DNA from 4 places in the Streptosporangium sp. NPDC049046 genome. Region 2 is predicted to be linked to each of the others. Evidence: riboswitches for the same ligand, from Rfam matches in the RefSeq annotation. Region 2 holds a riboswitch; each other region holds the start of a gene.
The links. A riboswitch is a leader RNA that binds a small molecule or an ion and turns the genes downstream of it on or off. The one in region 2 is predicted to bind cyclic di-AMP.

Region 1 (4,613 bases), on a different contig from region 2:
GGGCGGGGGAGTACGACAAGCCGGGGAAGGGGGACTGGAGCGTCCAGTTGCGCGACGCCAGGAGGATGACCGCCAAGATCTGCGACATCGCCGCCTGCGGGTAGTGCGACCGGAGTACCGGCGGGGGTGCTTCCCGCGGCCGGGACACCACCTGTTCCCAGAGGGCGCTTCCCGCGGTGCCCCCCTGCGGCCGAGGTACCGCTCCTGACAGGGCCGTCTCCCGCGGCCGACGACGCCCTCCGGGGAGAAAACCGTCGGCCGCGGGTAAAGCGGTCACCTGCGAACAAGGAGCAAACCCGGTGAAAAGGTGAGTCAACCATTACTTCTTCTGTACTATTCGCCGCAGGTCTGGTGCAGTCGGGAGGCGTTGACGTGGCCGTGGCGGGTTTGCCGGTTGGACTGATTCGGATACCGGTGGCGGTAGGGCTCGCTCTCGCGTTGTTGACGATGCCGGTGAGCGGAGCGTCCGCCCAGCTGAGGCCGACCCCCGCCGAGGCGAAGAAGAAGCTGGAGAAGCTCAACGAGCAGGCCGACCAGATCGTCGAGAAGTACAACCAGGCCTCGGAGAAGTGGAAGCGGGCCAGGAAGAAGTACGGCGATCTGAACGCCGATCTGACCCGCCAGAACAAGCAGGTCGCCGGGCTGCGCAAGGAGCTCGTCTCGATGGCCGTCAGCAGCTACCAGGTCGGGTCGATCAACGGCTGGGAAGGCATGATCTACCAGTCCGACCCCGGTGCCCTGCTGAGCGGCCTGGCGGCCGCCGACCAGATGTCCACCTCCCGCGCCCAGTCGCTGAACGCCTTCGACGAGGCCACCAAGGCGCTGCGGATCGGCCGGGACGAGGCGAAGAAGGCCCTGGTCGACGCCGACAAGACGCGGGACGAGCTGGCCGAGGAGAAGGCCAAGGCCGAAAAGATGGTGAGGGCACAGACGAAGCTCCTGCGCGAGCTCAACGCCTTCAAGGTGGGCAACCCGCAGAGCACCGGGGTCCAGTACACCGGCTCAGCCTCGGGCAACGCCCGCGCCGCCCTGCAGTTCGCCTTCGCCCAGATCGGCAAGCCCTACCGGTACGGCGGCACGGGTCCCAGCGGCTGGGACTGCTCCGGTCTGGTCCAGAGCGCCTGGCGCAACGGGGGAGTCTCCCTTCCCCGGACGACCTGGGAGCAGTGGAGCTGGGGTGCGAGCCGCAAGGTCTCCCTGAGCGACCTCCAGCCCGGCGACCTCATCTTCAGCGAGGGCCTCGGCCACGTCAGCATGTACGCGGGCAACGGCCAGATCGTGCACGCCCCGCAGACGGGCGACGTCGTCAAGACCGTTCCGCTGTCGTCCTACGGCCGTCGCATCGTCGGAGCCGTCCGCCCCTGAGCGTTGCCCCCGCAGCGTTGCCCTGCAGCGTTGTCAGTGGCCGTCAGTGGCCGCCATGGCTCCCCGGTGGCGCCCGGTGCCCCAGGCGGTCCCCCGGTGCTCCCCTGTGGCTCAGCGGCCCCACGGCGGCTCCGTCCGCAGTGGCCTGCGAGGCGACGGCGCGGCTCCCGGCCGGGTGAGGTGCCGGGAAAAACCGGATGTGCCGGGCGCGGTGCTGCTGCGAGCATCGGAACATGATCAAACCATGGATACCCGACGAGCTCGCGTACGCCGGACCTGAGCACCTCGACGCCGCGTTCGTCGCCGGGTTCGACCGGAAGCAGGGCAGGCCCGACCCCGAAGAGGACCTCGCCGTGCTCGCGAGGCACGGCGTGGGGGAGAGCGCGACGGTGGTGGAGTTCGGCGCGGGGACCGGACAGTTCGCCCTGGCCGCGGCGCGGCGGTTCTCGCGGGTGGTGGCGGTGGACGTCTCCCCGGCGATGCACGACTTCCTGGCCGCCCGTGCCGCCGAGAACGGGCTCTCCGCCGTCGAGTGCGTGCGGGCGGGCTTCCTGTCCTACGAGCACACCGGGCCGCCCGCCGACGCGGTCTACACCCGCCACGCACTCCATCAGCTCCCCGACCTCTGGAAGGCCGTCGCGCTCGACCGCGTCGCGCGGATCGTACGGCCGGGGGGCGTCCTGCGCCTGCGTGACCTGATCTTCGACTTCCGGCCGGACGAGGCCGACGCCGTGTTCGGCCGCTGGCTCGACGGCGCGGCGGACGACCCCGCGCTCGGCTACACGCGCGAGGACTACGCCGAGCATCTGCGCACCGAGTACAGCACCTTCAGATGGCTGCTCGAACCGATGCTGGACGCCGCCGGCTTCGAGATCGTCGAGGCGGACTTCCAGCAGTCGATCTACGGGGCCTACACCTGTGTCAGGCGCTGAGAGCGTCCGGCCGACCGTCCGGGAACGGTCCATCATCAGTGGATCGCGATGAGTGTGACGAACATTACGAAACCGTGATTTGCCGGGCGTGATGCGAAGGATGTGACGAGGGTCATATCTCATTAGCATAAATGGCCATTAAGCAGGGATAACAGGAAGATCAAGAAGGGTGTCGGCTCTCCCGGATTTGGGGAATGCTTTGCCGAACGTTGGGGATCGGGGTAACTTCTGGCGTCGCGACGTGCAAGCCACGCCGTCGCGGCGAATGTCGGTCTTCGGGCCGGTTCCCTTATAAGAATCCAGCCGGCCGCCGTGCCCCCACCCGGGGGTGGAGATCATTACGGCGGCCCGCCGAATCCATGCAGCCAGGAGGCATGGAACCGGGGACCCAAAAGGCCCAGCACGCTGCGGCCAGGGGTGAATCGGCATGTTTATGCCGTAGGGCATCTTCCAAGCCCGAATCCGTCAGCTAACCCGGTAGGCATCAGTGGAAGCCCCAAGGAGAAATCCTGTCCAGCACCCTGCACAACCCTCGTCTGTCGCGCCTTTTCCGCCTTTCCCTCGGCGGTATCGCCCTCACGTTGACCGCCTCAGCCGGAGCGGTCACCCTCGGGCCCACGGCGGCGCAGGCGGCGGACGGTCCTCCCGAGATCCTGGTCAACAGTGCGGCCGGCGTCTCTGAGAAGACCGAAAGCACCACCAAGACCGTCACTCAGGCCTCGGCCACAGCCACGGCGAAGGCCAAGGCCACGGCGAAGGCCAAGGTGAAGGCCAAGGCCAAGATGAGCAAGGCGGCACGACAGAAGGTACGGGCCGGTAAGGCGGTCTCGACGGCCAAGAAGCAGATCGGCACCCCTTACCGCTGGGGAGCCTCCGGGCCCGGAGCGTTCGACTGCTCGGGGCTCGTCCGGTACGCCTGGAAGAAGGCGGGTGTGTCCCTCCCCAGGGTCACGCACAGCCAGTACAGGGCGATCAAGAAGAAGGTCTCGTGGAGCAAACTGCGCCCCGGTGACCTGATGTTCTTCAGCGGGAAGGGCCACGTCGGCATGTACGTCGGCAAGGGCAGGATGGTCCACTCGCCGAGCAGTGGCAAGACGGTTCGTGTCGTGAAGCTGGCGGGCTACTACAAGTCCTCCTTCGCCGGAGCGGCACGGCCCGGAGCCTGAGCCCGCGCCCGGGTGGGGGACCCGGGACCGCGTCGAGCGCGGCTCCCGAACTCCGAACCCGAGTGCCGGACCCGAGCACGGCGCCCGAGCGCCGGACCCGAGCACGGTGCCTGAGCACCGCGCCCGAGTACGGGAGCCCGAGCCCGCGTCCGGGCACACGCCGGAGGCGCGTCGAAAGCGCGTGCCGAAAGCACACGCCCGAGCACGGAAAAGCGGCCCCGGCCCTCCACCAGGAGGGCCGGGGCCGCTCCATGCCGGTCGAGATGCCGGTCAAGTACCATCGGCTCGTATGTCCGTCCCGAAAGGGCGCCGCGCCGTGCTCGCCGGGATGCTGGCGCTGATGAGCGCCGGTCCGTTCGCCGGGACGGGCCCCCTCCTGGCCGGAGCCGCCCCGCTCCTCCCGCACGGCCCGTACGACGCCCGGCGCCTCCTCCGGGACCCGGGCGACCTCCGCGACCTGTGGCCGGGTGCCGCCGTCACCGTCACGGGCGAGCACTCCCTCGTGATCGGCCACGGCGTCCCCGACGCCGTCCTGCGGGATCTGGCGGCGAGGGCCGACCGCGCCCGCGCGACGATCGCGGAGATCTGGGGGCCGGTCCCCGCGGTGATCCTCTTTCCCGCCGACGACGCCGAGGCCGCGACGCTCGCCGGAGCCGGCAGCACCCGCGGCCTGGCCGCGATGGCGACCGCGGACCGGGTGATCGTCCTGCCCTCGGGATACGCCAGGCTCACCGAGACCGGCAGGGACGTGGTGATCACCCACGAGCTCGCCCACGTGGCCACCGGCGCGACCCGTGGTGGCCGGGTGCCGATGTGGCTGTCGGAGGGCTTCGCCGACTACGTGGGCTACCGCGACGCCGGGATCGCGGTGCGCACGGCCGCCGCCGAGCTGGCCGCCGAGGTGCGCGCGGGCGTCCTGCCCGAGCGTCTGCCGGGACCGGCCGACTTCGCCCCCGGTGCGCCGAGGCTCGCGCAGGCGTACGAGGAGGCGTGGCTCGCCTGCCGGTTCGTCGCGGAGCGCTTCGGGGAGAAGGCGCTGGTGAGGCTCTACGGTAGCGATGTCGGGAGCGCGCTCGGCCTGTCGCCGGCCGAGTTCACCGCATCCTGGCGCGACTACCTCGGGAAGGAACTCACGTGACGCTGAGCACGA
Region 2 (4,613 bases):
TCGGTGTGAACCGATGTGACACAAGTGTATGGAACAAGACGGATCTTCAACACTTTCTTGCCAAGAGTACGACCCACTCTGGCACGGAGTACATAGTCGTAGACCGTATAACCACCAAACACGATGCACTCCTCAGACAACCTCGCCAACACCGGGCGCCCCGATCCGGATCCGTAAGAAGGTCTTCACCGGCTGCCCCGAACACACGGCGGAAGGCGAAGAAGAGAATCCGACGCGAGGTCACCGAGGATGCCGGAGGCGCGCGGCGCCGACCATTCGGCGAGTAGTGCACGAACCCCCGACGGGGACGGATCCGGCATTGACCCCTCATAGGGCGCCCAGGGCGGACGTGAGCCCGTTGTGGGCAACGTACGCGAATATTCCGGCGAGCGGGTCGAGACTCGGTCATAACTTCCCCCGCGTTGCTCAGGGCGCGGCAAATGGTTTTGAGGCTTCCGCGCCCCGGCCCCCGAGACCCTTACGGACCCCTAAGGGCCCCCGTTTTCTCACCCGCGCACGAAAACGGGGCCGGCGGTTGAACCGCCGGCCCCGTTATTCAGGGGACTACTTGATCTTGACGACGACCGTCCCCGCCACCTTGTCGTGCAGGGCCTGCTGCAGCGGCTTGTCCCACAGCAGCCACAGGACGTTCACGAGGCTGAAGATGTTGAAGAGGAAGCCTACGAAGGGGATCCAGCTCAGGAACTGCGGGCCGAACATCACCCCGGCGCGCTTGACCGCCATGTCGGAGCCGAGCCCACCGGGCGGCAGGGCACTGCCGACCGGCACGACCTTGATGCCCATGACCATCTTGCCGACCGTCTGGCCGCCCCTGCTGAGCATGAGGAACTCGTAGGCCATGTAGATCGCCGCGCTGACCAACGCGATGAGGAGCCCGGCGAGGAAGGTCCCGCTCCCCTCCGTGATCGACGTGCCGTCGAAGGTGGGGGCGGTCACGAGCATCGCGGTCAGCACCAGGCTGATGATGACCCCCGGGATCGCCAGGATGATCCCGTCGACCAGCCTCGCCAGCAGACGCTGCCACCACTCCGCGAGCGGGGCGGGCGCCCCGGGAGGACCGCCGTACGGCTGGCCGTAGCCCTGCTGCCCGTAGCCGGGCTGCTGGCCGTAGCCCTGCTGGCCGTAGTCGGGCTGCTGGCCGTAACCCTGCTGGCCGTACTGCTGCCCGTAGTCCGGCTGCTGACCGTAGCCGGGCTGCTGGGCCCCCTGCTGGCCGTAGCCCGGCTGCTGGCCGTAAGCCTGCTGGCCGTAACCGGGCTGGGACTGCTGACCGTAGCCCGACTGCTCGTGGGACGCCTGCTGGCCGTAACCGGGCTGCTGCTGCCCGTACGACCCCGTCCCGCCCTGCTGGCCGTACCCGCCGGTCCCGCCCTGCTGGCCATAACTGGGCTGCTGGCCGTAACCCTGCTGCTGGGACTGCTGGCCGTAGCCGGGCTGCTGCTGCCCGTACGACCCCGTCCCGCCCTGCTGGCCGTAGCCCTGCTGCTGGGACTGCTGCCCGTAGTCGGGCTGCTGGCCGTAACCCTGCTGGCCGTAACCGGGCTGCTGGCCGTAGCCCTGCTGCCCGTAACCCTGGCCGTAGCCGGGCTGGCTCTGTCCTGGGCCGGTGTTCGGCTGTGAGGCCTCCGACCGATATCCCATGACCGTTACGTCGGGATCGAGTTCGCCAGCGGCTCGACCCGCGTTGTGCTGTCCGTAATCCGGGTGTCCCGACGGTGTGCGATCGCGGTCGGGATCATCCTGTGGATACGGCGGCTGTCCGGTGCTCACCGCGTCACCTCACTTAGACTGCGCATGTGGCAAATGTCAGACGCACATGCTTGCTGCTGCACAAGGTATCGACATAGGTATCGACAGTCACCTTTCCGATCAGTCAGCTCCAAAGTCATCACAGTCGGGCTCACGTGTCAGGTGGAGCAGCATCCGGGTGTTTCCCAAGGTGTTGGGCTTGACGTGCTCCAGATCGAGAAACTCCGCCACGCCCTCGTCGTAGGAGGCGAGAAGCTCCGCGTAGACCGCGGGAGCGACGGGCGTGCCCTGGATCTCGCGGAAACCGTGCCTGGCGAAGAAGTCGACCTCGAAGGTGAGGCAGAAGACCCGGCGCAGGCCCAGCTCCGCGGCCGTGCGAATGAGGGCGGAGACGATCCGGTGGCCGATTCCCATCCCGCGACGGGTCGGATCGACGGCCACGGTGCGGATCTCGGCAAGATCCTCCCAGAGGACGTGGAGAGCCCCGCAGCCGATGACCGCCCCCTCGGCGTCGGTGGCGACCCAGAACTCCTGAACGTCCTCGTACAGGGTGACGGTGGCCTTCTCCAGCAGGCGGGGGCCGACGCCGCCGTAGGTGTCGACGAGCCGCCTGATCGCGCGGACGTCCGGGGTCCGGGCACGACGGACCGAGACCTCGGCGGCCTTGGCGATCTCCGCGACCTCGGCCGCCGCGGGCAGGGGCGGGTCAGGCTCCGCCCCCTCGGGTCCCGCGCGTCGCTCCCCGCCGCCCGGGGTGCTCACGACCGGCACGGGAGAATGCTCAGCAAGCTGCTCCATGACCGTTCAGCGTACGTCCTCACCGGTCTTCAATTACGGCTCCTCCTTAACTCGCGGCACACCCCCCTCACATGACCGCCGGTAATCGCTTTACCACACTGGGCGCGCGGCATCTCACGTGTGCCACAACTCACCTTTGGTACGGTCCCGGACCTGGGAAGACCTTCCCCGCACCCCCCGCCGGGGAGGTAAAGGCAGCGTAATGGCCATGTTGATCATATTGACATGTGATCTTTCCGTGACACTTCAGTTGCGGAACCTCCACTGAATTCGCAGTTCTGGTTGAGCAGGAACCACGGGTGCACTAATCTCCGTGCTCGATGTCAGAGACGTAAAAGCCTGACCCGCCGAATCCCTCACCACGGGGAACCGGGGACCCACCACGTCCTTGGGGGTGAATCCGAGTGCCACCGGCGCACTCGGTAGGGCTGCCTCCGGCCCGAACCCGTCAGCTAACCCGGTAGGCGGCCGAGGAGAGGAGCCCGTTGGTGAAGCGCGAGCGCGACCGCGGAGGAAAGAACGCGGGCGACGACGCCCGCCGTCGAGAACGCGCGCCGCGCGGGCTGCGCCGCCGCATGGCGGTGATCGGCCTGGCATTCGCCACCCTCACTCTCGGCACACCGACGGTCGCGGCCACCGCCGACCCCGAACCCAGCCTCCAGCAGCTGGCCAAGCAGGCCGAGAAACTGCACGAGGAGATCGGCGTCCTCGCCGAGCGGTACAACGGCGAGCGGGTCAAGCTCAGGCAGGCCCAGCGGGCCGCGGAGAGCGCCGAGAAGATCCTCGCGTCGAGCGAGTCGGAGCTGGCCTCCCGTCGCACCAAGGCCACCCTCCTGGCGCAGAGCACCTACATGTCGGGCGGCCTGAACTCCGGACTCGCCTTCACACAGGCGACGGACCCCGACACCTTCCTCGATCAGGCCACCACCAACTACGCGCTCCAGCAGCAGCAGAGCGAGGAGGTCGCCCAGGTCGCCCGGGCGATCGAGGCCGCCGAGCGGGCGAAGGCCGGCGCCAAGGCGAGGACGTCGGAGGTCAAGAAGCTCCTGGCGGAGATCGACGGCAACCGGACCAAGATCGAGCGTCTGGTCGCGCGGGTCGAGAGCGACCTGTTCAGCGAGGTGCGTGCCAGGGCCGTCGGCAACAGGGGCGCCCGGGTGAAGACCAACGTGCCCATCGTGGGAAGCGGCAAGGCCGCGGAGGCGACCCGCTGGGCGCTCACCCAGCAGCTCAAGCCGTACGTCTGGGGCGCCGAGGGTCCCAACTCCTTCGACTGCTCCGGGCTGGTCATGTGGGCCTACCAGAAGGTCGGCATCAGCCTGCCGCACTACACCGGCGACCAGTGGACCGCCGGCACCCACGTCTCCAGGAAAGAGCTACGCCCCGGAGACCTGGTCTTCTTCTACAGCGACCTGCACCATGTCGGGATCTACATCGGCGCGGGCCTGATGGTCCACGCGCCCCGGACGGGTGACGTCGTCCACATCACCACGATCGACAACCGGCCCTTTGTCGGAGGCGTCCGCATCGCCGCCTGAGCGTGCCCCACCCCGCCCCCCTGCCCTGTCCGCACGCGTGCCCGGCCCGACCTGCCGGGCACGCGTGCGGTGCCGTGTCAGATCAGGCGACGGCGTGCGGCCCAGGCGACGGCCTCGATCGCCGTGGCGACACCGATGCGGTCGCAGATGCCTCTCAGCCTGCGCCTGACGGTCCGCCCGCTGATGTCGAGGCGACGCCCCACCCGATCGACCGTGACACCCTTGGCGAGCTCAGCCAGCAGCACGAGATCGTCATCGCTGAGACCGATATCGCTCATGCCCAGGGGGCTGTCGCCATGGCGTGAATCCACTTCTGGATATGCCATCAAGAGTCACTCCCCCCACTCTGGAAACCGGGTGCGAGACGCCGGAAATGAATACCGTCCGCCAGGAACGGTAAACGCCTTGTTCAAAGGTCGTCAAGTTCCGCTCTTCATAGCGCGCGTCCAGTATTGACATAGTAGGCGCTACATGAAGTACTCATGATATGTCAGTGCCTTTGCGGCT
Region 3 (4,613 bases), on a different contig from region 2:
TGCCGGAGCTGGGGGTGCCCGCGGAGGATGTGGCGACGGTCGCCCGGCTGGTCAGGATGACCGTCACGCACGCACCCGCGTCCGGCGACGCGGACGGGGCCGTGCTGTCCGACGCGGACCTGGCGATCCTGGGCTCCTCCCCCGACGTCTACGCCGCCTACGCGGCGGCCGTGCGCGAGGAGTACGGCTTCGTCCCCGACGACGTGTTCAGGGCAGGAAGGGCCGCGGTGCTGCGCTCGCTGCTCGATCTTCCGGTGATCTTCCACGTCGCCGATCTGGAGGGGGCGGCGAGGGCGAACATCGCGGCGGAGCTTGATCGACTGTGAGCGGCCGGCCAGCACAATCCAACAACCTCCCCCACCTGGTCGTGGTATTTTGGTGGAATCTGATGGATTAAGGGGAGTGAGGCGATGCTCGCCCAGCAGCGACAGCAGGCGATCCTGGAAAGGGTGCGCGGCAGCGGCGGGGTCAGGGTCGCCGATCTCGTCCGGGAGCTTGGCGTGTCCGACATGACGATCCGGCGCGACCTCGAGGTGCTCTCCGAGCGCGGCCTGGTGGAGAAGGTCCACGGTGGCGCCACCGCCGCCGGGCCCGGCTCGACCGAAGAGCCGGGTTTCGCCGCCAAGTCGGTGCGCCAGCAGGCGGAGAAGGAGACGATCGCCCGGCACGCCGCCCGGCTCGTCCGGCCGGCCACCGCCGTCGCGCTCTCCGCGGGCACCACGACCTGGACGCTCGCCCACCACCTCGTCGACGTGCCCGAGCTGACCGTGATCACCAACTCGATCCGGGTCGCCGACGTCTTCCACCGCTCCCCCAGGGCCGACCAGACGGTCGTGCTGACCGGCGGGGTCCGCACCCCCTCCGACGCGCTGGTCGGTCCGGTCGCGGTCTCGGCGATCCGCGGCCTGCACGTCGACACCCTCTTCCTCGGCGTGCACGGTATGAGCACCCGCGCCGGGTTCACCACCCCCAACCTGCTCGAGGCCGAGACCAACCGCGAACTGGTCGCCTCCGCGCACCGCCTGGTGGTGCTCGCCGACCACACCAAGTGGGGCACGGTCGGCATCAGCACGATCGCCGAGCTGGCCGAGGCCCACATCGTGGTCACCGACTCCGGCATGACCGAGAAGGCCCGCGAGGAGCTCGCCGCCTCGGTGGGCGAGATGATCATCACCGACCCCCAGCGCGAGAGCGAGATCGCCGGCCGATGAAGCGTACGATCACCCACCTGGCCGACGGCCGGGAGCTTTTCTACTTCGACCGGCGCGACGACGCCGACCGCACGGCACCCGACCGGCGCGACCTGCCGCCCCGTCCCGCCGCCTCCGAGCTGCGCTACGACCCGCTCACCGAGGAGTGGATCGCGGTGGCCGGGCACCGCCAGGGCCGCACCTTCCTTCCCCCCGCCAACGAGTGCCCGCTCTGTCCCTCGACTCCGGGCAATCTCACCGAGGTCCCCTCCTCCGACTACGAGGTGGTGGTCTTCGAGAACCGGTTCCCCTCGTTCTCCGCCCAGCCGGGCGACCACCGGCCGATCGGAGGGTTGAGCGAGGTCCGTCCGGGGGTCGGCAGGTGCGAGGTGGTCTGCTTCACCTCCGAGCACGACTCCGCGTTCTCGCGGCTCTCCCCCGAGCGGGTCGAACTGGTCATGGAGGCCTGGGTCGACCGTACGGCGGAGCTGTCGGCGACGCCCGGCGTGGAGCAGGTCTTCTGCTTCGAGAACCGGGGGGCGGAGATCGGCATCACCCTGGCCCACCCGCACGGCCAGATCTACGCGTACCCCTACGTGACCCCGCGCACCAGGCTCACCCTCGGGGCGGCCGAGCGCCACAGGGAGCGGACGGGCGGCAACCTGTTCGCCGACGTCCTGGCCGCGGAGCGTGCGGCCGAGATCCGGGTGGTGGGCTCGAACGAGCACTGGACGGCCTTCGTCCCCGCCGCGGCGCGCTGGCCCGTGGAGGTCCACCTCTACCCGCACCGCAGGGTCCCCGACCTGGTCGCGCTGGACGCCGGGGAACGCGCGGCGTTCGGCCCCCTCTACACCGACGTGCTCCGCCGCCTCGACGGGATCTTCGGCGTGCCCATGCCGTACGTCGCGGCCTGGCACCAGGCACCGGTCTCCACCGGCCGCGATCTGTCGTACGCGCACATGGAGCTGTTCAGCATCCGCCGCGCGCCGGACAAGCTGAAATACCTCGCCGGGTCGGAGTCGGCGATGGGCGCCTTCGTGAACGACGTGTCGCCCGAGGCGACAGCACAACTGCTGCGCTCTGTTGTCACGAACTGATTACCGCTTGGTCTCGTCTTGAGGTCGCATGACCTGCTGTTTACCACTACTATCCTTCCCACATCGGCTGTAAACGCTGATTTGCCTAATCCCGGGCACCTTGCCCGGGAGCCGGGGAACCACCGCACCTGGGGTGAAACCACTTCGGTGGAAGGGCTTCCTCCAGCCCGAACCCGTCAGCTAACCCGGTAGGCGTAAGGAGAGGAGAGTGCGTGGCGGCCCCGTCCCCCACGTTCCGTCGGCGTGCGTCTCTGGCCCTCTGCCTGAGCTCGATCGTCGTGTTCACCATCGGCGCCCCCACCGCCGGAAGCGCGGACCCCAAGCCCACCGAGGCCAAGCTCCGCGCCGAGCTGGCCAAGCTCGGCAAGCAGGTCGACAAGCTGATCGAGACCTACGCGGCCACCCGCGAGTCGCTCAAGATGGCGCAGAAGGCCGAGATCGTCGCCAAGCAGAACCTGGAAAAGGCCGAGAAGACCTACGTCGAGGCCAAGCGGGAGGTCGACTCCATCGTCCAGTTGCGCTACCAGAGCAGCGGCGGAGGGCTGCCCGCGCTGATGTTCTCCGGCGACATGGGCGCCGCCGCGGTGATGGAGCAGCTCACCGCCCAGCAGGCCGCCCACCTGGAGGGCTTCGTCAACAGCATCGACCGCAGGAAGCGGGCGGCCGAGACGGCCGCCAGGCTCACCGACGAGATCGGCGACGAGGCCAAGGAGGTGCAGGCGCAGCGAGAGAAGGCCGAGAAGCTGATCCGCGACATGAAGAACAAGCTCGACCGGCTCGCCCCCACCGGTTCCGGCCGTCGCGCCGACGGCAGCTGGGCGCCGCAACTGCCCACCGGCCCCGACAACATCACCGACCGCACCCGGATCATGCGCGACGCCGTCATGAGGCGCTTCAACCTGCCGTACTCGGTCGGCTGCTACCGGGCCGTCAACGACGGCGGCGAGCATCCTCTGGGCCGCGCCTGCGACTTCATGATGAGCGCCGGTGGCGCGATGCCCACGGCCGCCAACCTCGCGCTCGGCGACGAGATCGCCGCCTGGGCCATCAAGAACAAGGCCAAGCTCGGCGTGAAGTACGTGATCTGGCGCCAGCGCATCAACCACGGCTCCGGCTGGAGGTTCATGTCGAACCGAGGCGGCATCACGGCCAACCACTTCGACCATCCGCACATCTCGATGTACTGAACCACCAGACTTCTGCCCTGCGGTGATCTTGTCGCAAGGTCCTCTCAGGACGCTTCGCGGACTTCCCGCTTCATGATCTTCGGTTGGCGCGCGATAGAGCGTAGGGCGGCGGAGTCCTGCACGGACGCGCAGGACGGGTTCCCCTGGACGAGCAGGTCCTGAGTCCGACCAGTTGATCGAGTGACGGATGGGAGGTGGCCCGGTTGCGCCCGTAGGTCACCCGGCGCGGCAGGGGGGCGACCAACGAAGACAGATTGGAGGCCGGCTTTTCGCATCCGGCACCACCCGGTCACCCAGCGGTTCCCGAGCCGGACGACGCCCTCGCCGGATCCATCGGTCCCGGGCCCAGGCACTTGCGGCAGGCGAACCTTCCCTCGTCCAAAGCCGCACCGCTGCGGCTTCTTGTGATGAGAACTCATCCACCGGAGGCTCCGCGTCTTTCTCTCCGGCCTTCGGCGAGTTCTCCCGAAAGGCCCGAAACGCCACGGGCGGCGTACCGGATATCCGCAACTGCCCGAATTATTTCTCTGAGATCACCTCATCATCGAGGCGCATAACCATTGGTTATTCAATCCTTACGGAAAGAGCCTTTGCTGTTATTGATGGCCGGGGCGATCAGCGCATTCCCGTCGAAGCCATTCGTATAGAACGCTTTGATCTTGATTAGCGTTACCCTCGTCCGAGCGTGGTTCCTGAAGTAGCCCACCGCCCGCACGTCTGCCGGGTGTCGGAACGCATACGTGTTGGAGCTTTCATGAAATCCGGTGCCGGTGTGAGCATGGGTCTTGATCCGAACCATCTTGACGTCGGGAGGCACGACCGTCACGGGTTCGGAAAGAAACGATCGGTCACCTTCCAGGTCGCCGGCTCGCAGTGGCCCGCTTGAGCCTGTTGCAGGACCGGGCGCGGGTTCAGCCGAGATCAGGTTCCACTGGTCGATCCAGGCACGGGCCCGACCATGTCCGCACCGTCATCACCTGGCGCGCAGGACCCGGCAGGATCCAGCGCCCGTATGCCGACCATATTCTCTGAATATACCAAGGTCGTATAGATTTCGGTCGGCGCAAAACTCGAAAAACGCTTGAAGGGAAGGGAATTGTAGCGACCAGCAAGCAGAAGAGGATCGCAGGCGTCGTGTC
Region 4 (4,613 bases), on a different contig from region 2:
CCGGCTCGGCCGATCCGAGCCCGGCCAGCCAGCCGAAGTAGCGTTCGCGGTGGATCAGGCCGTTGCGGACCAGCGAGGTGCCGAGGACGACGGTGCGCTCGGCGGGGCGGGGCCTTCGCAGCGGCTGGGACCGCAACCAGGCGAAGTCGTGGGTGACCAGCTCGACTCCCCTGGCACGTACGGCCTTCGCCAGGTCGGAGGGCACCGGCAGCGCGGTGAAGATCGACAACCGCCCCGCGCGGGCGGCGGCGCGCAGCCTGAGCCCGGCCGCCGTGGCGAGGACGGTCCTGAGCCTCCCCGCCTTCCCCCTCGCCCTCAGCAGGGGCGTTCCCGTCCTGCCGGTGAGCAGTTCCAGGAGCCTGATGGTGGCGAGCCCGTCGTCGACGATCACGATCCGGCCGGGGGACGCGGTGAGCCAGCGGAACTGGACCTTGCCGGAGAAGGCGTCGCCCACCGCCCAGGTCTCCCCCCGGCGCGGCCGGGGCATGTCCGGGCGCGCCGGGGTGAGCTCAAGCCCTCTCGGCAGGGTGAGGCGGCCGAGTTCGCGGCCTGTCACGGCCAGCGGGCGGAGTTTCGCCCGGGGGACGAGATGGCTGCGGGCGCCGAGCAGCCCGGCATGGTGGGCCTCCACCGCGCAGAGCATCTGCAGCGGGGACTCCACCCAGGCGATGGTCGAATCCTGCTCCCGCGCGTGGTCTCGACCGTCCTCCACGCCGGGCGATGACCCGTTCACGACTGGCACAACCTAACCCGGTGGCCTTAAGGAGCAGGGAACTGCGGGTGAACAACCGACCACGCGAGATTGCAGATGATCTCTCTGGTCTTTACCTCTCCGCCGCCACCGTCCGAGATCGGATACGACCGGATGTCCGTCGGGCGGGCCGGCGTCGGCGGGGCCACGACGATTCATCGTCGCGGGCCGGGCGGGGAGGCGCCGGCCGTGGACCCCGATCACCTGGAGGCCGCGAGAACCTCCTCGGGCATGGTCGTGAGCCGCCGGGCCCCGTGTGCGCTCTCCGGCACTTCCATGGGAGAACTCCTACCATCCGCATACTTTTTACCATCGAATACTTGTTCTAAAAAATGGTGATTATATGATCTTCGGCGGAAGGGCTCCCCACGCGCGGTAGCACACCCTGGCCGACACCTCTCGGGCGGGTCGGGAAAACCCGGATCGCCGTGAACGCGGGGGATCCCGGACGCCCCTCCACCCCCGGAGGAAGGTGCGCCCGGCGCCGGAGGGGCGTGATCGACTCCCCCCTCCCTCGCCAGGCGGCACCCCGCCGTACCCCTTCATTTGGGACGTATTACCAAGTCAGAGCAATGTGTCCCACTTGTAATCGTCTGCCGGGTTGTCGTACGTTCGTCCTGTTCATGGCAATTGTCTAGGTCTATACAGATCTGTGCATTGCCGTCACATTGCCCGACCGCGCTCCACCCGGCGGAACCTTCCGCCGTCGGTGAGCACGGCCGCCGAATCCGCGAAGTCTGCGGAACCGGGGAACCACGTTCCTGGGGTGAATCAACGCACTCATGCGTCGTAGGGCACTTCCCAGCCCGAACCCGTCAGCTAACCCGGTAGGCGGTATGGAAGCGAAGCAAGGAGTCGAACCCCCGCATGACCAAGCATCGCCTCACCTCCACCCCCCGCGCCGTCTGCGCCGTCCTGGGCGCCTGCGCCGTCCTCGCGACGGGCACCACCGGCGCGGCTCTGGCCGACGGCCACGGCGTCGTGAACGCACCGCCCGCCGACACCCGCGCGCAGGACGCCGGGGCCGCGAAGACCTCCCTGCAGGTCATCGCCGAGGGCCTTCCCAAGGTCTCCGCCGCACAGATCCTGGACATCGCTTCCAAGCAGATCGGTGTCCGCGAGAACGCCCAGGGTGGTGGAACCAAGTTCCAGTCCTGGTACGTTTCGAGCCCTCGCGCCAAGGAGACCATGGCCCGCGACGGCGGCAAGAGCGTGTACGAGTACGCCAACGCCCCCTGGTGCGCGATGTTCGTCTCCTGGGTCGGCGAGACGGCCGGCATCCGCCCCACGATGGGCTGGGACGCCTACACCGTCGCCCACGCCAAGTGGTTCAAGAACAACGGACACTGGGGCACCGCCCCCACTCCCGGCGCCGTCGTCTACTTCGACTGGGCCGGCGGCAAGAGCATCGAGGGCATCGACCACGTCGGCTTCGTGAAGAAGGACAACGGGAACGGCACGATCACCACGATCGAGGGCAACACCGGCAACGGCGCCGTCGAGGAGCGCGTCAGGCCCGTCTCCCAGGTCGTCGGTTACGGCTACCCGGTCTACTCGGACTGACCTCCGGCCGCCCCGGCCCCCCGCCGGTGAACGCGGACCGGTCATCACACTCCCAGGGGCACCGCTCGTTCGAGCGGTGCCCCTGACGATATTCCATATTCCACCCCGCCCGCCCCTCTCTCTCCCCTCCGCGAGCCCCGCACGGCCACGAAATGCCCCAACTGGTATGCCCGTGAGATGGGAGCGCTCCCAATCACCCTTGTGGGAGGTATGTCGACTTTTCACACCAAAAGTCCCACCTAAAGCGGCTGGATGTAACGGTTGAGTTTCGGCATATTGACGTCCTGGTTGCCCATCGTCCACTCTTCGTGGGAGCGCTCCCAAAAGCACATTGAGGAACGATCTCGTCGCGACGACCGCGTTTGTCGGGGACCGGTCCGCGATGTCGCCTCCCAATGAAGTTCGGGCGACCACCTGAGAGGGGTCCGGAATGTTGAACAACAAGCGACACGGCAAGCTCGCCGCCGTCGCGGTCATGGCGGCCACCGCCCTGGCCATCACGTCATGTAGCTCCAGCGAGCCGGCGGCACCCGCCGCGGAGGGCGGTTCCTCCGCCCCGGCCGAGCCGGTAACCATCACCGTGCACACCTTCGGTGGCGGTGAGAACTTCGGCTACGACAAGGCCGTGGAGACGTGGAACGCGGCGAACCCGAACATCCAGGTCAAGTACCAGAACCTGACCGACCGTTTCGAGGACGTCTATCTTCCGCAACTGCTCCAGCGCCTGCAGGCGGGCAGCGGCGCGGCCGACATCATCGCCCTGGACGAGGGCGCGATGGGTCTCATGAAGGCCCGCCCGCAGTTCTTCACCGACCTCGCCGAGTACGGGCTGGACAGCCGTAAGGCCGACTTCCCCGCAGCGAAGTGGGACAACGGCATCAACGCCGACAACAAGCTCTTCGCCCTGGGCACCGACATCGGTGGCATGACCATGTGCTACCGCAAGGACCTGTTCGAGAAGGCGGGCCTGCCCACCGACCGCGAGGAGGTCGGCAAGCTCTGGCCGGACTGGAACGCCTTCAAGGCGATCGGTGAGAAGTTCAAGGCCGCCAACCCCGGCAAGACCGATCCCAAGTTCCTCGACGGCCCGAACACGCTCTACAACGTGATCCTGTCGCAGGAGGCGCCGAAGAACGGCAACGTCGCCTACTTCGACAAGAACAACCAGCTCATCATCGAGAGCAACCCGGCCATCAAGACCTCCTTCGACACGGTGAAGGACTTCAGCGAGGCCGGTCTGACCGCCAAGCTCGCCTCGTTCACCCCGCCGTGGAACGCCGCGATCAAGAAGGGCGCCTTCGCGACCATGGGCTGCCCTGCCTGGATGCTCGGCGTGGTCTCCGGTGCGGCCGGTGACGACAACAAGGGCAAGTGGGACGTCGCGGCCGTGCCCGGCGGCGCGGGCAACTGGGGTGGCTCCTACCTCGCGGTTCCCAAGCAGAGCAAGCACCCCAAGGAGGCCGCCGAGGTTCTGAACTACCTCACCGGCAAGGAGGGCCACGTCATGGCCTTCCAGGAGGCCGCGGCCTTCCCGAGCTCCATCCCCGCCCAGCAGGACCCGGCGGTCGCCGACCTGAAGAACCCGTTCTTCAACGACGCGCCGACCGGCCAGATCTTCGGTGCCTCGGTCAAGGACCTGCTGCCCGTCTTCCTCGGCGAGAAGCACGCCCAGGTCAAGACCGCGGTGGAGAAGGTCCTCGAGGGCATGGACCAGGGTTCGGTCCCCTACGACCAGGCCTGGACCAAGTTCCTTGAGGCCGGCGTCAAGGCAGCGGGCTGATCCCCGTACCGCCCCGCATCGGCCCGGCTGTGGCGATCCCGCAGCCGGGCCGGTCGCCTGCCCCCGCTGAAAGGCTCTGACCGATGACACTGCACGTCGACTCCCCGGCCGCGCCGCCACGGCCCGGCCCCCGCCGGTCCGGCGGGCGCCGCGGACCGAAGCAGGGCGGTGGGTGGTCTCGCTTCGACCTCCGGGCGACCCCCTACTTCCTCGTATCCCCGTACTTCCTGCTTTTCGCCGTCTTCGGCGTCTTCCCCCTCGGCTACACCCTCTGGGTCTCCCTGCACGACTGGGAGCTCGCCGGAGACAAGACTCTCGTCGGCCTCGACAACTACATCGAGCTGATCACCGACGAGGCCTTCTGGAACGCGGTGATCAACACCCTCGGCATGTTCGTCATGTCGACGATCCCGCAGCTCGTCCTGGCCCTCCTGCTGGCCAACGCGCTCAACAAGCGCATCCGGGGACGGCTCTTCTTCCGCCTCGGCGTACTGCTGCCGCTGATCACCTCCGTCGTCG

Region 1: another riboswitch for cyclic di-AMP. It lies ahead of AB0B96_RS01870 (C40 family peptidase); the one in region 2 lies ahead of AB0B96_RS11925 (NlpC/P60 family protein).
Region 3: another riboswitch for cyclic di-AMP. It lies ahead of AB0B96_RS18470 (hypothetical protein); the one in region 2 lies ahead of AB0B96_RS11925 (NlpC/P60 family protein).
Region 4: another riboswitch for cyclic di-AMP. It lies ahead of AB0B96_RS06980 (CHAP domain-containing protein); the one in region 2 lies ahead of AB0B96_RS11925 (NlpC/P60 family protein).

What each region holds. Positions count from the first base shown of each region.
Region 1 is NZ_JBEZEZ010000001.1:446,932-451,544, reverse strand. It holds gene AB0B96_RS01885 (hypothetical protein) at 1-104, shown strand, start outside; gene AB0B96_RS01880 (NlpC/P60 family protein) at 448-1,365, shown strand; gene AB0B96_RS01875 (class I SAM-dependent methyltransferase) at 1,599-2,297, shown strand; cyclic di-AMP (ydaO/yuaA leader) riboswitch at 2,637-2,796, shown strand; gene AB0B96_RS01870 (C40 family peptidase) at 2,879-3,463, shown strand; gene AB0B96_RS01865 (hypothetical protein) at 3,753-4,601, shown strand; gene AB0B96_RS01860 (M48 family metallopeptidase) at 4,598-4,613, shown strand, end outside.
Region 2 is NZ_JBEZEZ010000007.1:128,675-133,287, forward strand. It holds gene AB0B96_RS11915 (RDD family protein) at 565-1,662, opposite strand; gene AB0B96_RS11920 (amino-acid N-acetyltransferase) at 1,891-2,442, opposite strand; cyclic di-AMP (ydaO/yuaA leader) riboswitch at 2,904-3,051, shown strand; gene AB0B96_RS11925 (NlpC/P60 family protein) at 3,057-4,106, shown strand; gene AB0B96_RS11930 (LuxR C-terminal-related transcriptional regulator) at 4,184-4,384, opposite strand.
Region 3 is NZ_JBEZEZ010000011.1:261,980-266,592, reverse strand. It holds gene AB0B96_RS18485 (metal-dependent phosphohydrolase) at 1-326, shown strand, start outside; gene AB0B96_RS18480 (DeoR/GlpR family DNA-binding transcription regulator) at 411-1,211, shown strand; gene galT (galactose-1-phosphate uridylyltransferase) at 1,208-2,287, shown strand; cyclic di-AMP (ydaO/yuaA leader) riboswitch at 2,360-2,496, shown strand; gene AB0B96_RS18470 (hypothetical protein) at 2,500-3,474, shown strand; gene AB0B96_RS18465 (hypothetical protein) at 4,043-4,300, opposite strand.
Region 4 is NZ_JBEZEZ010000004.1:128,401-133,013, forward strand. It holds gene AB0B96_RS06975 (hypothetical protein) at 1-733, opposite strand, end outside; cyclic di-AMP (ydaO/yuaA leader) riboswitch at 1,462-1,600, shown strand; gene AB0B96_RS06980 (CHAP domain-containing protein) at 1,619-2,314, shown strand; gene AB0B96_RS06985 (extracellular solute-binding protein) at 2,745-4,094, shown strand; gene AB0B96_RS06990 (sugar ABC transporter permease) at 4,178-4,613, shown strand, end outside.